One region of the Virgibacillus xinjiangensis genome, then DNA from elsewhere that is predicted to be linked to it. Evidence: riboswitches for the same ligand, from Rfam matches in the RefSeq annotation. Region 1 holds a riboswitch; each other region holds the start of a gene.
What was found. Region 1 has a riboswitch for S-adenosylmethionine ahead of ACFOGI_RS16210 (methionine ABC transporter ATP-binding protein). Riboswitches for the same ligand answer to the same signal wherever they lie in the genome.
Positions count from the first base shown of each region.

Region 2: linked by a shared signal. The riboswitch ahead of ACFOGI_RS14085 (methionine ABC transporter ATP-binding protein) and the one ahead of ACFOGI_RS16210 (methionine ABC transporter ATP-binding protein) in region 1 are both predicted to bind S-adenosylmethionine.
Region 3: linked by a shared signal. The riboswitch ahead of ACFOGI_RS05375 (YfcC family protein) and the one ahead of ACFOGI_RS16210 (methionine ABC transporter ATP-binding protein) in region 1 are both predicted to bind S-adenosylmethionine.

Region 1 is NZ_JBHRSA010000058.1:20,674-26,207, forward strand. It holds gene ACFOGI_RS16200 (YjzC family protein) at 41-253, shown strand; gene ACFOGI_RS16205 (hypothetical protein) at 391-1,413, shown strand; SAM riboswitch class I at 1,589-1,697, shown strand; gene ACFOGI_RS16210 (methionine ABC transporter ATP-binding protein) at 1,772-2,791, shown strand; gene ACFOGI_RS16215 (methionine ABC transporter permease) at 2,775-3,434, shown strand; gene ACFOGI_RS16220 (MetQ/NlpA family ABC transporter substrate-binding protein) at 3,463-4,296, shown strand; gene ACFOGI_RS16225 (pyridoxal phosphate-dependent aminotransferase) at 4,368-5,534, opposite strand, start outside.
Region 2 is NZ_JBHRSA010000049.1:87,936-93,469, forward strand. It holds gene ACFOGI_RS14060 (acyl-CoA dehydrogenase family protein) at 1-5, shown strand, start outside; gene ACFOGI_RS14065 (arsenate reductase family protein) at 237-599, shown strand; gene gcvH (glycine cleavage system protein GcvH) at 669-1,052, shown strand; gene ACFOGI_RS14075 (toprim domain-containing protein) at 1,165-1,521, shown strand; gene ACFOGI_RS14080 (thioredoxin family protein) at 1,532-1,846, shown strand; SAM riboswitch class I at 1,921-2,032, shown strand; gene ACFOGI_RS14085 (methionine ABC transporter ATP-binding protein) at 2,150-3,181, shown strand; gene ACFOGI_RS14090 (methionine ABC transporter permease) at 3,174-3,839, shown strand; gene ACFOGI_RS14095 (MetQ/NlpA family ABC transporter substrate-binding protein) at 3,904-4,752, shown strand; gene sufC (Fe-S cluster assembly ATPase SufC) at 5,331-5,534, shown strand, end outside.
Region 3 is NZ_JBHRSA010000020.1:11,313-16,846, reverse strand. It holds gene ACFOGI_RS05395 (LysM peptidoglycan-binding domain-containing protein) at 53-574, opposite strand; gene ACFOGI_RS05390 (dimethylarginine dimethylaminohydrolase family protein) at 1,009-1,854, shown strand; gene ACFOGI_RS05385 (PAS domain-containing protein) at 1,927-2,400, opposite strand; gene ACFOGI_RS05380 (cupin domain-containing protein) at 2,541-2,882, opposite strand; SAM riboswitch class I at 3,195-3,306, shown strand; gene ACFOGI_RS05375 (YfcC family protein) at 3,519-4,928, shown strand; gene ACFOGI_RS05370 (DUF488 domain-containing protein) at 5,184-5,534, shown strand, end outside.

The sequences.
Region 1 (5,534 bases):
GTAATCCATACTAAGGAAAAGTCCAGAAGGAGGAAATCAAATGGGTGAACAGTCAAGATTCAAAGCAGGAGATAAAGCACCGAATAATGGCATATATATAGAAAAAGGTGAAACGGGAAGCAACGTGGAAGACCCGCGCCAGTTGGAGATGGAAGCAGGCCAGGAGTTTCCTCAGAATACCAACCAGGACCGGGTGTGGATCAAGAAACGCGACCTTCATAAACCAGGTGTCCAGGGAAGAAGCAACAACTAGTGTCAGGCTGCTCTGTAAATGGAGCGGCTTTTTTATGGAGCAAGGTCTCCAATAAATAAATCACTTCCATTTTTAATCGATCGATCATGCAAACCAGGTACATAAAGAAGAAAACCCTACAGGAGGAGAGATGCTGAATGAATCCGTTATTTGTCAGTCAGGAGGAAGTTTTCAGCTTTTATAAGAATGGCGATAGGGTAGAGCAGAAGACAGAGGTGCGATTCGACCCGCTCACCGGGGAATCTTCCAGGTTGGTCGTTGATCCCGGGATGCAACCGGCTAAAACGGACTATTTCGAGGAAGGGGTAGAGACCGGCGGTGACCAATGCCCGTTCTGCCCCGAGAATCTGGAGGCATTCACGCCGGTATTCCCGAAAGAGATATCCCCGGAAGGAAGGATTCGGAAGGGAGAATCGGTCGTATTTCCAAATCTCTTTCCTTACAGCAAGCATAATGGGGTAGTCGTACTCTCCGAAGAACATTATGTCACCCTGAAGAACTTTACAATCCCAATGATGCGGGATGCATTCCAGGCAGCACAACAATATATTCAGCAGGTACTCCGGTCGGAAGAGGAAGTAATGTATGCTTCGATCAATTGGAATTACCTGCCGGAAGCGGGAGGGAGCATTCTGCATCCGCATCTCCATGTGGTCGTGTCGGAAGCAGCAACCAATTACCAGAGTCTATTTGACCGCAAGTCCAGGGCTTTTCAGGAAAACCATGGCATCGAGTATCTTGCCTGGCTGTATGATCAAGAAAAGGATGGAGAGCGTTGGATCGGGGAAAAAGGAAATACAGCATGGATGCATTCATTTGCTCCAAAAAGCCATTATGATTTTCAAGCGATTTTTAAAGGGCTGACAGACATTACTGAATTTAAGCAGCAGGATTGGGAGGACTTTGCTAGCGGCCTGCAGGCAGTATTTCTCACCTTGCAAGAAGAGGGACTGGCCAGTTTCAATATGTCGCTGACCTTTTCCAATGAAGGATCTCCGGCCCATGCCCGGGTCATCCCCAGACTTTCCTACAGCGGAGTTGGCACCAGTGATATGAACTTTTTCCACACCCTTCATCAGGAACCAATCGTTTATAAAAATCCGGAAAAGGCTGCTGCAAAGGTAAGGAAGAACTTCGAAGGAGACAATGCCCTTCCATGATCGGCAGGGAGTCCTAAATTATAGCTCTCCTGTATGACGTTTTATTCCTAGTACGCGCACGCCACTGCAAGAAAGATGCGATTTTGCGGAATTACACCATTAACTGTAAAATTCTAAAATTGTGTTGACATTGTTGTCGAACCCATATAGTATTAAGTCTATGAAAATTGTATACAGCTTATCAAGAGTGACTGAGGGAACAGGCCTGAAGACGTCACAGCAACCTTCCATGACGGAGTGGTGCTACCTCCTGCGGAATGAGTATCCATTCTGGAAGATAAGGTATTGAATCAGTAATCAACCTCTCTTTCACATATGGAAAGAGGTTTTTTTGTTTTAGGCGATATGGGGGAACAGCATGATTGAGCTGCGTAATCTGGAGAAAGTATTTAAAGTGAAGAACAAGCAGGTCACGGGTGTGGATCAGGTAGACCTGCGTATCGACCGTGGAGAGATTTATGGGATTGTCGGGTACAGCGGAGCAGGTAAAAGCACACTCCTCCGCTGCATCAATATTCTGGAGCGGCCGACAGCAGGGGAAGTGCTGATTGATGGTACCGATCTGCTAAAACTGCCGGCCAAAGAACTAAGACAGGCGCGCCAGTCGATCGGCATGATTTTTCAAGGATTCCATCTTGTCTCTTCCAAAACGGTGGCGGAGAATGTAGCGTTCGCCCTGAAGGCTGCAGGCCTTGGCAGGACAGAACAACAGAAGCGGGTGGCGGAGCTGTTGGAACTTGTTGGTCTAGCCGATAAGGCCGACACTTATCCAGCCCAACTCAGCGGGGGACAGAAACAGCGGGTGAGCATTGCCAGGGCGCTGGCCAACAACCCGAAAGTGCTGTTGTGTGACGAAGCGACTTCCGCCTTGGATCCAAGCACCACCAAATCGATTCTCCGGCTGCTGAAAAAGATCAATGAGGAGCTTGGAATCACGATTGTCATCATCACCCATGAAATGGAAGTCGTCAAAGAAATCTGCCACCGTTGTGCCGTGATGCAGGCTGGCAAAGTGGTGGAAGAAGGAAAGGTTTTCGATATCTTCGCGAACCCCAAAGAAGAATTGACCAAGGATTTCATTCAGACCGTCCTGCAATTTACATTGCCGGAAAAGCTTTTGAGAGAGTGCAAGGGCACCTTGGTAAAATTGCAATTCCGCGGGGATCTGGCCAAGGAAGCGGTGGTTTCCGATATGCTGCAGGCCTATCCGGTGAGCGGCAACATCCTTCATGGGAAAGTGGAGTACATACGGGACATGCCTCTCGGCGTGTTCATGATGGAACTAACTGGTGCAAAAGATCAGATTGACGGAGCGATTGCTTACTTGGAAGAACGAATTGAACAAGTGGAGGTGGTGCAGCATGGATCGGTTGATTGAACTGCTTCCGGAGCTGAATCAAGCATTCTTTGAAACTTTGTATATGGTAGGCATCTCCCTTGGAATCGCCATTCTCGTCGGACTGCCGCTAGGAATCCTTTTATTTGTCACGGATCGCGGAGTATTCCTGGAGAACCGCTTCGTAAAGGTGACAGCAGGGATCATTACCAACCTGGTACGCTCGATCCCGTTTATCATACTGTTGGTTTTTCTGTTGCCTGTTACAGATGCACTGCTTGGCACCACGATCGGGCCGACGGCAGCAGCAGTGCCTCTATCGGTGGCAGCCATTCCATTTTTCGCTCGGATTGTAGAAACGTCAGCAAGAGAGATTGACCAAGGTGTGATAGAAGCAGCTGTATCTGTCGGTGCATCCCCATGGATGATCATTAAGGATGTCATCCTACCAGAGGCAAAACCAGGAATCATCAGCGGATTGACCATCACGACCATCAGCCTGATCGGTTTTTCTGCAATGGCAGGGACAGTCGGCGGTGGCGGTATAGGTGATTTGGCCATCCGTTATGGGTATTACCGCTATGACGATTTGATCATGTATACGACAGTCATTGTCCTGATCGTGCTTGTCCAAGTTATCCAATATGCCGGCGACTTCATTGCCAAGGCAGTTAACAAACGCTAAAAAATACACCCACTGAGGAGGAAATTAAATGAAAAGACAACTGGGAATTATTCTTACATTACTCGCATTATTAGTATTGGCTGCATGCGGCGGAGGAGAAGAAAGTGCTTCAGGTGCCGATGAAGGTGGAAAGGACACCATACGCTTCGGTGCCACATCCGGACCGTACAGTGATATGGTCAATAAAGCGCTGAAACCATTGCTGGAAGAAAAAGGGTACACTGTCGAGAATACAGAATTCAGTGACTATATCCAGCCGAACAATGCCTTGCATAACGGAGATATTGATGCCAACCTGTTCCAGCACAAGCTATATTATGAATCGTTTGCAGAAGAAAACGGCATGGACTTGTCTGAAGTGAAAATCGTGCCGACTGCACCGATGGGACTGTATTCCAACACTTATGATTCCATCGAGGATATTGAGGATGGAAGCAACATCACGATTGCCAATGACCCTACGAATTTGGCACGTACACTGATCATGCTGGAAGATGAAGGGCTGATCACTCTCGATGAGGAGGTCGACCAGTTGCGGGCAAGTCTTGACGATATCGCCGAGAACCCGAAGGATCTGCAGTTCAAAGAAATTGAAGCAGGCCAATTACCACGTACAGCTGATAGTGAAGACTTGGCAACCGTGCCAGGCAACTTCGCCCTTGCTGCTGGTATGGATCTGCTTGACGCCCTCGCGCTGGAAGATATGCCTGATGACTACCGCAATCGTGTGGTAGTGAATACAGAGGATCTTGACAGTGAATGGATTCAGGATATCAAGGAAGTCATCGAATCACCAGAATTTGAAGAAATCATTGATGAGGAATTCAAAGGATTTGGCAAACCACAATGGATGACGGAATAAAGAAATGAAAGAGGCTGTGTTTCCCTTGGAGGGGGAGCACAGCCTTTCTATTGGATATATGGATGGGATTACTAGAACAGACCGAGTTTGCCAATCCGTTCTGCCGCTTCAGCAAGCCTTTCTTCGCTGTCGAGGAGGCCGACTCGAACATAACCTTCTCCCTGTTCCCCGAAACCATTACCTGGAGCGACCGCCACATGGGCTTTTTCCAACAGGAGGTCGGCGAATTGCTGGGAGGTATAACCTTCCGGAATGGGCAGCCAAGAGAAGAATGTACCTTTTGGTGCTTCCACCTTCCAGCCGATGGAATGAAGTTTGTCCACAAAAACATCTCTTCTTTTTTCATAGGTTTCCACCAGTTGATCGACTGCTGTCTGGTCAGCCGTCAGTGCTTTCTCTGCAGCCTGTTGGATGGAACTGAACAGACTTACATATAAATGGTCCTGTATGAGATTGATGCTCTCGATGACCGATGGATTTCCGACAGCGAAAGCGACACGCCACCCGGCCATATTATACGTTTTCGACAAGGTGTACATCTCGACACCGACATCCTTGGCACCGTCAAATTGAAGGAAGCTGAGGGGTTTTTTGCCGTCAAACCCGATGGCACCATAGGCAAAGTCATGGACCACACAGATGTTATGCTTGTTGGCAACCTCTATGGTTTCCTGGAAAAACTCTTCTGTAGCTGTACCAGAAGTCGGGTTGTTCGGGTAATTTAAAAACATCAGTTTGGCTTTCTCGAGATCCTCGTTACTCAATGCCTCGTAATCGGGTAAAAAGCCGTTCTCTGCCGTCAATGGCATGAACGCAGATTCAGCGCCTGCCAGGGCAATTCCTGACATATAATCCGGATAACCGGGGTCAGGCAGGAGAGCGGTATCCCCAGGATTCAACAGGCATTGGCTGATTTCCACCAACCCTGTTTTGGCCCCGGCCATGATCGCGACCTCACTCTCAGGATCCAGCTCCACTCCATATTCCCGCTGATAGAACTCAGCGATCGCTTTTTTCAGGAAGGGCTGCCCGCGGAATGGGGAATATTTATGGTATTCCGGAATCCCGGCAGATTGCTTCAGCTCTTCCACAATATGATCCGGTGTCGGCAAATCGGGATTTCCCTGCCCGAGGTTGATGACATCATGGCCTTGGTCTTTCAGCCGCTGTACTTTTTTAACCAAGCTGGCAAAAAACTGCTCCGGCAGCCGTTTCAATGTCTCTGATTGTTCGAATTG
Region 2 (5,534 bases), on a different contig from region 1:
TATAGACAGGGTCAGACAAGTTTTAAAATATGCTATTTGGAAAAGGTTTAGAGAGGCTCTCTAAACCTTTTCCATGCTTTATCGACCGGAAGCGCATGGATTGCAATCCGTGTTTCCCATATCCATGTGATAAAGTTATCGTACCCCCGGGGTTCTTTCCTAGTAAATGAGCAGAAAATGGAATTACGAAGCATAAACATGATAGAATATTAATGAAAAAGGAAGGGGGAAATATAGTGGCAGTAACTTTCTATTGGTATCCGAAATGTGGTACTTGCCGAAAAGCAAAGAAATGGATGGAAGAGAATGAAGTGGACTATGAACCAATACATATAGTAGAAGAGCCGCCTTCCAAACAGAGGATTTTGGAGTTGATGGACAAGAGTGGCCTCCCTGCTAAGAAATTCTTCAATACTAGCGGTAAAAAATACCGCGAACTGAACATAAAGGATAAAATAAAGAATGCCGGGGACGAGGAAATGGCTGAGATTCTGGCTTCTGACGGCATGCTGATCAAGCGTCCGATTGTAACCGATGACGAGTATGTGACCGTAGGATTCAAAGAAGATGAATTCTCGGAGACTTGGCTGAACTATTAGATAAATGGTAGCAAAAAAAAGAGTTAACTTGTATAGTGGTAGTGGATTAAAAATTTGGAGGGATTGAGAATGAGCTTACCAAAAGATCTGCTGTATTCAAAAGAACATGAATGGATAAAAAAAGAGGGAGACAACGTGCGTGTAGGCATCACCGATTTTGCTCAAGATGAATTGGGTGACATCGTATTTGTCGAACTCCCAGAGCCTGGAGATGAACTGGCCGTCGATGAACCATTCGGCAGTGTGGAATCCGTCAAGACAGTATCTGAATTGTATGCTCCAGTAAGTGGAAAAGTTGTAGAAATCAACGAAGATCTAGAGGATAGTCCTGAATTTGTTAATGAATCTCCTTATGAAAAAGCTTGGATGGTCGTAATTGAACCTTCCAACACATCAGAGCTGGATGACCTCCTGTCCCCTGAACAGTACGCAGAAATTACGGAAGAGGACTGAATTACCGAAAATTGGGCTGGCTAACACGCTAATAAGTGTATAGTCAGCCATGTTTTTATCATATATTAAAGTAAATAAGCTTCTTGCTTGATTTCATAAGGAGTGCTATGGGATGATAACGCATGAGACCGATAAGGTGATTATCGTTGAAGGGTTGACCGATAAGCGGCAGATTCAGAAACTGATTACAGATGATGTGACAATTGTCTGTACGCATGGAACATTGGGCGTGGAACGTCTGGATGAATTACTGGAAACATATGATTTGGACCACAAAGAGGTCATCATTTTAGTGGACGAAGACGCATCCGGCATGAAGCTGAGGAAGCAGCTGTCCAGGGAACTTCCCCATGCAGAGCATATTTTTGTCAGCAGTGAGTACCGCGAGGTGGCCACAACACCTGAAAATATTCTAGCCACGGCATTAGTAAGCAAGCATATAGAGGTGAACCCGATCTTTTTAGTATAGGGTGAGAGGATTGAAACAATTTACCAATGAAACAGCAGATCAGGAAAAATTCCTCCTGTATATTTACACCCCTTTTTGCGGGACATGCCAGCTTGCCCGCGGGATGTTGGAAAAAATAGAAAGTGTGCATAAGCAGGATATCTTCTTTGAAATGAACGCTTCCCTGCATCCCGAATTCATGCAGGAGAAGCAGATTGAGAGTGTGCCATGCCTACTCATAAAAGAAGATGGTGAGTGGAAGGAAAAAGTTTACACTTTCCACTCCATTCCGAATATATACAGTTATTTAATGAAATACAAGCCAGAGTTATTCCAACACCAATAGGAAATATACCATTGACACAGTGAGTCAAGTATGATAGGATTTTTCTTATCTGTTCTTAATTGAATAATTTTCAACTCTTATCTTGAGCGGTGGAGGGACTGGCCCAGTGAACCCGCGGCAACCTTCAAATACAGTGATATTTGAAAGGTGCCAATTCCTGCAAAGAATATCTTTGACAGATAAGAGAACGAAAAGGCATAAACTGACGTCTTTCTGTTCTCTTGCGGAAAGGCTTTTTTTATGTTTTTTAAACAAGCATCGATAGTACATACTATCCATAGCATCACAGAAGGGAGGATTATCGTGATTTCCATAGAGAACCTAAGTAAATATTTCAAAACAGATAAACAGGAAATAACTGCAGTCGATGACATGACGCTGGACATCAAAGAAGGGAATATCTTCGGAGTGATCGGCTATAGCGGGGCTGGGAAGAGTACCTTTGTCAGACTGTTGAACCGATTGGAGGAACCGTCCTCCGGAAAAATCGTGATTGACGATAGGGAAATTACGTCCCTAAACAACAAGCAATTGCGGGTGGCACGACAGGATATCGGGATGATCTTTCAGCATTTTAATCTACTTTGGTCCAGAACAGTGAAAGATAATATTGCATTTCCACTGGAAATTGCAGGGGTTCCCAAAAAAGATCGTGACTCACGTGTAGATGAGCTAATCAGGTTGGTAGGTCTTTCAGGAAGGGAAAATGCGTATCCAGCCCAATTGAGTGGTGGACAAAAACAGAGGGTAGGGATCGCCAGGGCGCTGGCCAATCGCCCCAAAGTGCTGCTCTGCGACGAAGCAACCTCGGCTCTTGACCCGGAGACGACCAATTCCATCCTTGATTTGCTGGTGGATATCAATCAACAGTTGGGATTGACCATCATTCTTATCACCCACGAGATGCATGTAATACGCAAAATCTGCAAACAGGTGGCAGTAATGGAAAAGGGAAGGGTCGTAGAACAGGGAGACGTCTTGGAGCTGTTTTCACGTCCGAAACAGCCGGTAACCAAAAAGTTTGTAGAGCAAGTTATGGGTAACCAACAGGACGAAGATAGTGTGGGTCAGCTTGTGCAGAGCTCTGCAGGAGGCAACATCATCCGCTTCCACTTTTTGGGAGAAACGACCAATCAGGCCTTGATCAGCAAGTTGTCCAAGGAGTTCGACGTGGATATCAATATATTGCAGGGGAAAATCACACAGACACAAGGTGGCGCATACGGGACGCTGTATGTTCAGATAAACGGGGATCATCAAGAAGTTCAAAAAGCCGTCGCTTTTGTTCATGAGCAGACCTCGGTGGAAGTGGAGGTTATACGTGAAGATGGCTGACTTATTTCCAAATATACAAATGGAAGATTTCTGGATAGCAACTTATGAAACATTCTATATGACAATTCTAGCTTTGGTTGGTACATGTATATTCGGTATCCTACTGGGATTGATGTTGTATCTTACAAGCAAGGATGGAATATGGCAGAATAAATATATTAATTTTATTGTGGCCTCACTGGTGAATATTTTCCGTGCTATTCCATTCATTATACTTATTCTACTGTTGTTCCCTTTTACGGATTTTCTGGTTGGAACGATACGGGGACCTAATGCTGCCTTGCCAGCATTGATTATAGGCTCTGCTCCGTTTTATGGACGACTGGTGGAAATAGCTTTAAGAGAAGTGGAAAAGGGTGTTGTCGAGGCTGCAAAGGCGATGGGAGCGAAGACGAGTACGATCATTTTCAAAGTGCTGCTTCCTGAGTCCATGCCAGCCCTTGTCTCAGGCCTTACGGTAACAGCTATTGCTTTAATAGGTTATACAGCAATGGCTGGAGTAATCGGTGCCGGCGGTCTCGGAAATTATGCCTATTATTTTGGTTTCCAACGCAGGGACTTTGACGTGGTATTCCTTTGTACGGTTGTCATCGTACTTATAGTTTTCCTCTTCCAATTCGTAGGAGATTACATTACAAGGAAGCTGGATAAGCGATGAATATTGGTGTACACTGGGTACACTGTTCACATTCATAAATTTTTCAAAAAAAGGGGAGAAAAGAATGAAAAAGATTGCTTTGCTCTTATCTGTTTTATTCATCCTGCTGTTAGCAGCCTGTGGTGGAGGAGAAACAGAAGACAACAATACATCTGATAGCGGGGAGAACCAAACAACGGAAATAACGGTTGGTGCTTCAAGTACGCCACATGCGGAGATTCTGGAACAGGCTAAGCCGCTGTTGGAAGAAGATGGCATTATCTTGAATATTGAGGAATACCAGGACTATGTGCTGCCGAATGATGATTTGGCGAATGGAGAGTTGGATGCAAACTATTTCCAGCATACTCCATTCCTGCAACAAACCATTTCAGATACTGGATATGACTTGGAATCCATCGGTGGAGTACATGTGGAGCCTATGGGAGTCTACTCCCAAGGAATAGAAAGTGTGGATGCTATCGAGGAAGGAACGGAAGTCATCATGAGCAACTCCATACCTGACCATGGACGGATCCTTTCCTTGTTTGAATCTGCCGGGCTTATTACACTGAAAGAAGATGTGGAAAAATCCGAGGCAACTTTAGAGGATATTGAAGAGAATCCTAAGAACCTGGAATTTTCACCAGATTATGCGGCTGAGTTCCTGCCTGAGTTGTATCATAATGAGGAAAATGCGCTGGTTGCCATTAATACCAACTATGCGATCGGAGCTGACTTGAATCCCCTGGAAGATGCCCTGTTCATTGAAGGGGAAGACTCAGAGTATGTCAATGTTGTTGCCGTCAAATCTGAAGATGCGGATAAGGAAGAATTGAATCGGCTTGTTGAGGTCTTGCAATCAGAAGAGATTCAAGACTTCATCCTGGAAGAATATGAAGGTGCCATCGTTCCCGTAGGTGGAGATAATTAATTTTTCTGCAAATTCAAAGGATTTATTAGCATTTTCCAGTAATTTGTTCAATGTGGCTGGATTCTAAATTGTGAGCAATGTGTGCAGGGTATATCAATCTTCAGAAGTTCATAGGGGTTTATAGCGGCTTTGTAGGGGGAATAGTCCTTGTGTTAACATAATAAATGTTAAATAAACCGAAAGGATGATTCCCTATTGACAGCGGAATAAGTTTGAACTACACCTCAGAAATGGAAAAAGGTATGGAGCAATCTAACCGAGTTTGCTTTGCAGAGTATGAGAGGAAGTTGGACAAACGGCTGGAAGTGGAAAGAAGAAGAGAGAAAGAGTACGCGAGATCCAAGCGATTGACTGCTGAATTTGCTAATAACCTATAGATTTGCGAAAAGCCGGTACCCCGCACGGGGGCCGGCTTTTTAACAGGGCTGGAAAACTGGCACACCATGAAACAAAGGTGTGGAACAATCTTATCTTAAAAAGTTGATAATACATTCGAAATGCTTTAAGATTGGAATGAGAATAGATTGAGAATGGATAGTATATTCATTTGAAATAACATTAGTTTTGGAGGTATCAATATGGCTGGATCAGTATTGGAAATCAAGAATCTTCATGTTTCTATTGAGGATAAAGAGATATTAAAAGGGGTAGACCTTACGATAAAAGGTGGGGAATTCCACGCCGTGATGGGGCCGAATGGTACAGGAAAATCAACATTGGCTTCAGCAATCATGGGACATCCTAAATATGAAATTACGGAAGGATCCGTAACTCTAGACGGT
Region 3 (5,534 bases), on a different contig from region 1:
CGCAAACATCACCACGGGTGACTGCTTATTATATATCTTTCATGTACTTAAGTTAATTTAAGATATGTGCTTGCAATTCTTTTACTCCGAACGCTAGAGCTTGGTTCACATCTGCAATATATACATCTAATCGCCCATCTGTAATCGCACCTCCACGATCTTCACAAGTATATGTCTCGCCTAGGGCTGGAATATGTATGGTAGTTCCAAAAGAAATTGACGGCGGGCATGCTATTGTTTGACCTTCCTTTACTGTGGTGCCTGATGCGGTAACACCGTAAGCAGGATCACCTGGCCGTTTCCCGGTTGACTCATACCCCGCTGTATACGCAGTAACTGTAAACTGTTGTCCGTTTCCACCCGGTAGCGTTATAGTTTGTCCAGGAAAAATGGTATCTGGATCTTCTATAGAAGGATTGGAAGCGAGTAATGTATCGATTTCCACCTTATGATTCATAGAAATCTTTGATAATACGTCTCCTGGTTGAACTGTATATTTACCGTGAGCAGATGTTGCATCAGGTAACAGGAACAGTCCAGCTGTTAATAATGTTACTAGAATAATATACTTCATAAAAAAGAACCCTCCAAATATGTTTTCGTAATATTATTCGGAATTCCAACAGTCTTATTTTAGGGGTGTAATAGGTTTGATAATCACTTGTAATATGAGAGATGTTTTTTTGTAGTAGAGGGGAAAGAGCCTTCTCCTGTCAGCTGCCTAGCATCTTGCTTTTTCCAAACAATTCTTCGAGGGACATCGTCTGGTCTATATGATTACATAACAACAGTCCATTCTTTTGGGGCATTACCGGATTAACAGCGTGGAAACGTGGAATATATGTAGTGTTAGTAATGTTAGGCGAAAGAGGTACCGATAGAACATTGAGGAAGGCGGGACATCTGGAAAAGGAACATGACTCTGTGCCACCAGAGGAAAACTGTTCTAGGTTCTTTATTTACAGCGCATACTAAACACAACACATAAACAGCAGGAGGAAATACGTCATGCAATTAAATAGTACAACAAGCTGCTTCAGCGAATTCGATGTGCTGAAGAGAGTCATTTTGTGTCAGCCTCAATATATGGCTATCCGGCAGGTGATCAATGAAACCCAAAAGGAATTTTATGAAGAAGGGTTACATATTGAACGTGCATTAGAACAGCATCGGGAGTTCGTACGGAAATTGAATGAGTATGGTGTGGAAACCATATTGCTCCCTTACCATAAAAAATATCCAGAACAAGTTTTCACGCGTGATATCGGCTTTACTCTTGGCCAAACCATATTTGTCGCTCAGATGGCACATGATGTCCGAATTGGTGAAGAAAATGTGTTGAAAGTTTGGCTGGAAGATGAGGAGATCTCCTATTACAATTTAATTGGCAATCAGATCGAAGGCGGCGATGTCATCATTGATAGAGATACGATTTATATCGGATTGAGCAATCGTACAAATGAAGCGGCTGTTGATCATTTAAAGAATTTATTAGGGTATCAATTTGATGTGAAGGCCATTTCTTTTACGGAAAAATATTTACACCTGGATTGCGTGTTTAATGTTTTATCCCCAGAAGTAGCTCTTATTTATCCAAATGCCCTTTCAACAGAAGATCTCGACCTTCTTTCCTCGAGATATGAGCTTATTGAAGTTACAGAAGAAGAACAATTCACATTAGGAACCAATGTATTGAGTATAGGGAATAACACAGTGTTCAGCCTTCCGGTTAATGAAAAGGTGAATGAGAAGATGCGGGAAAAGGGATTTGAAGTCATCGAAATAGATTATTCGGAGATTATTAAATCTGGAGGATCTTTCCGGTGCAGTACATTGCCTATATTGCGGGTATGAGAAACTGCAGAGGGTAGGGGATTTAACAATTAGGGGAAAGAGAGCCTACTGATTGTTAAATCCCCTTTATGATCATGGCTTAACAGCTTTAAATTCGTCAATGGTTTCCGGGGTGTTTTTGCCTTCTTTTCCTTCGAAGAGGTCGAGATTGACAGTCACATCCATACAGCCAAGGTATCTTCCGTTTTCATCACGTACTGCCATGAATTTTTGGTAAATCTGACCAGATTCACCACTGCGCTTAGGGAACCAAAATTCCCATTCATCGCGTTTTCCTGTATGGAAATCATTCAACAACTTTTCAACGTGGTGAGCCACTTTCGGGTGAAGCTCAAGCACGTGGCGGCCAATCGCTTCCTTCCGGCGACCATGCACACGGTTTGGATTATTTGAATACCAGCGGAAAATATCATCGGCATCACAAAAGCCCATTTCAAATGGCAGTAGATTAATGATGGAATCCAACGTGCTTGCTCTGATCGCCCCGGTTTCAAAATTAATCACAGCTTCAGGACTGATTAGTTCGGACAATTTTTGTTCAAGCATATCTAAATCTCTCCTTTAAGAATAGAATTTTATAAATAATAGTAAGCATAGACTCATCTGCTAATAATGCTATATAGCAGGTATGGACTTATAAAAGAAATCCGGTGCAGCCGTTCCTCTGATCACAGCTGAACTGGCGTTTACATGTTTTTCGCATATTGCTCATCAGGGATCTTATTCAGCATGACATATAGGCTTACGTCAGATGACCCAGTACTGGCAAATGCCAGCTCTTCATCGCCATTACATACAAGAACGTCATCCTGTTGTACAGGAACTTCTTTCCTATCTATGGTAAATGTACCTTCACCCTGTAGGACAAGTAAATATACATTGGAGCCAGGATGCTTATGTGCAGGCAAAGTTTGACCAGGTTCAAAGTTAAGCACAAACACCGTACTTTTGTCCTCTTTAAAAATAATCCGTTTCGTAAACCTCTCCTTATTCATTTCCATATATTCGTTAAGGTTTTGTATTTTCATGTCAACTTCCTCCCATTTGATGAATCATAAGTAAATCTGACTTTCTAACCAAAGTATATTCTAATAAACGGATAAAAAAATTGACCTAGGTCAATTTTGGAATGATTGATCTCAAAATAGCAGGGTTTTGAGCTAAACAGGCAAGATAGACTGAAAATTTTATTCCAGCTCCATCAGAGTCAGCCGATTAGTAACCAATCTATCGACTTGATCCGACATCTTCCTCCAAAAATCTCTTTATCTTATTGACAAAAAACTCACTCGAGTATAAAATTGCTCATTACTAACAAAAATTTTCTAATTTAATAATTTTACTTATCAAGAGTGACTGAGGGACAGGCCCAATGACGTCCGGCTACCTCCTTTTAGAAGGAAAGGTGCCAATTCCTGCAGAATAATTCGGATTTATTCTGGGAGATAAGGCGAAATAGACATACAGCCTCTTTCCCATTGGAAGAGGTTGTTTTGTGTCTATCAAAATTTATTAATTAGATACAAGGGGGATAGAAGCCAGGGGACAGTATTGGAAAAAGCCGAGTATTGCTATGGTAATACGGACGTTATTATATGTACCGTTATGCGAGGGCACAGTCGTTTAACTCAACGAAAGAAAATACACACAAGAGGTGAACAACTATGCAGGAAGAAAATAAAAGTAAAAAATTGCTGGATCGGATTCCACATCCACTTGCTCTATTGTTTTATATTGTAGTTGCTGCAGCTATTTTGACGTATATTATTCCGGCAGGATCTTATGAAAGGGAAGATGTGGATGGTGCCACTCGGACTATTCCTGGGACGTTTGATTTCATAGAGAGTAGTCCGGTTGGGATTCTCGATTTATTTACGGCAATTCCAGAAGGTTTCCAAGAAATGTCCGATATCGTCTTTGTCACATTCGCGGCTGCTATGATGTTCGGACTATTGGAAAGAACGGGGATGCTGGAAAACACAGTAGGGACCTTCATACGGAAAGTTGGTATGAACAGGCGTTTCCTTGTCGTTGTCATCATGACATTCGTTTATGGATTTTTCGGGATATTTGTAGGGCTTGAAAATAATATCGCCCTTATTCCAATCGCTGTATTAGTAAGTGTTGCAATTGGCGGAGATGCCATGCTCGGGGCCGGTATTGGAATTGGGGGTGTGCTTGTAGGATTTGGTTTATCTCCATTCAATCCTTATACAGTTGGTGTAGGACACAAGATAGCGGAAATGCAACTCTTCTCAGGATGGCTTTTCAGAAGTATTTTGGTGTTTGCTATATTATCCGTATTAGCTTATTTTAACGTAAGGTATTTCAAAAAGATTTTAAAGAACCCGGGTAAAAGCCTGGGGTATGACATAGATACTCAAGACATGTCACTCAGCAAACCGCTTGATACATATCACATGAGAAAAAAAGATATTGCCATGCTATTGGTATTCATCTCTGGGATCATTATCATGCTCACTGGTATCTTCACCCAAGGATGGTATATCAATGAAGTAGCTGCGATCTATCTGATGATCGGGATGGTCTGTGGACTGATTGCTGGGTTGAATGGCAGTGAGATTGCCAAAGTATTTTCCAAAGCGCTAGAACCTAGTGCATTGGCAGCTATCTTGATTGGGGTGGCAATGGCGACTCAAGTAGTGATGAACCAGGGTAATATCAGTGATACAGTTGCTCATGGCCTTGTCTCTGTGCTGGATTATTTGCCAACAACACTAGCGGTCTTGTTCATGACGGTAGCCCAGTCGATCATTAATATTCTGATTCCTAGTGGGAGTGGACAAGCAATGGTGACACTGCCGATCATGATTCCGGTCGGTGATATGTTGGATATTACACGGCAATCGACCATTTTAGCATTCCAAGTCGGTGATGGCCTTACCAATTTATTTTCCCCAACATTGGGCGGGCTGATGGCAATGCTTGGTTTATGCAGAGTACCTTATGGAAGATGGCTTCGTTATATTGTCCCGTTTGCCATCATAGCACTCTGTATCGCTTGGATTGCCTTGGTCATCAGTGTATTGATTAATTGGGGTGGCTCCCTCTAAAATAAAGTTTACTTTGTTGGATGGTTGGTCCAACTTGGTCCGTTGTACGTAACCGTTTGGTGTTCATCACCAGACGGTTTTATTTGTATAGGATTGTTTATATCTGATAGATGCTCCACTTCCGTTTGGTTTGTTAACGGCTCTGTGGTTCATTGAAGTCTCTATAACGTAAACTCTGTTGCCGGTAGGAATTTTGATAAAATAATAGAAAGGGTATAGGTTGTTACATAAGCTGCTAACAAGGAGGCCAGGGTTATGAGGATCTATACGATCGGGCATTCCGGCCATGACAAGCAACATTTCCTGCAGATGCTCGAGGCTGCTGGTATCGAATATGTAGCGGATATCCGTGCTTTTCCTGCCAGCCGGAAACACCCGCAGTTCAACAAGGAAAGCATGGATGATTGGCTTGGGGAAGCGGGCCTCGACTACCGTCATTTCTCATTGCTCGGTGGCAGGCGGAGCCGGTCAGGCGAGATTGGAGAAGACTTAAATGCTGGCTGGAACAATCGCTCGTTCCATAACTATGCGGACTATACATTAACGGAAATGTTCCAAAATGGACTGGAGGGTTTACAGGCTGAGGCCCGAAAGAAGAATCTCGTC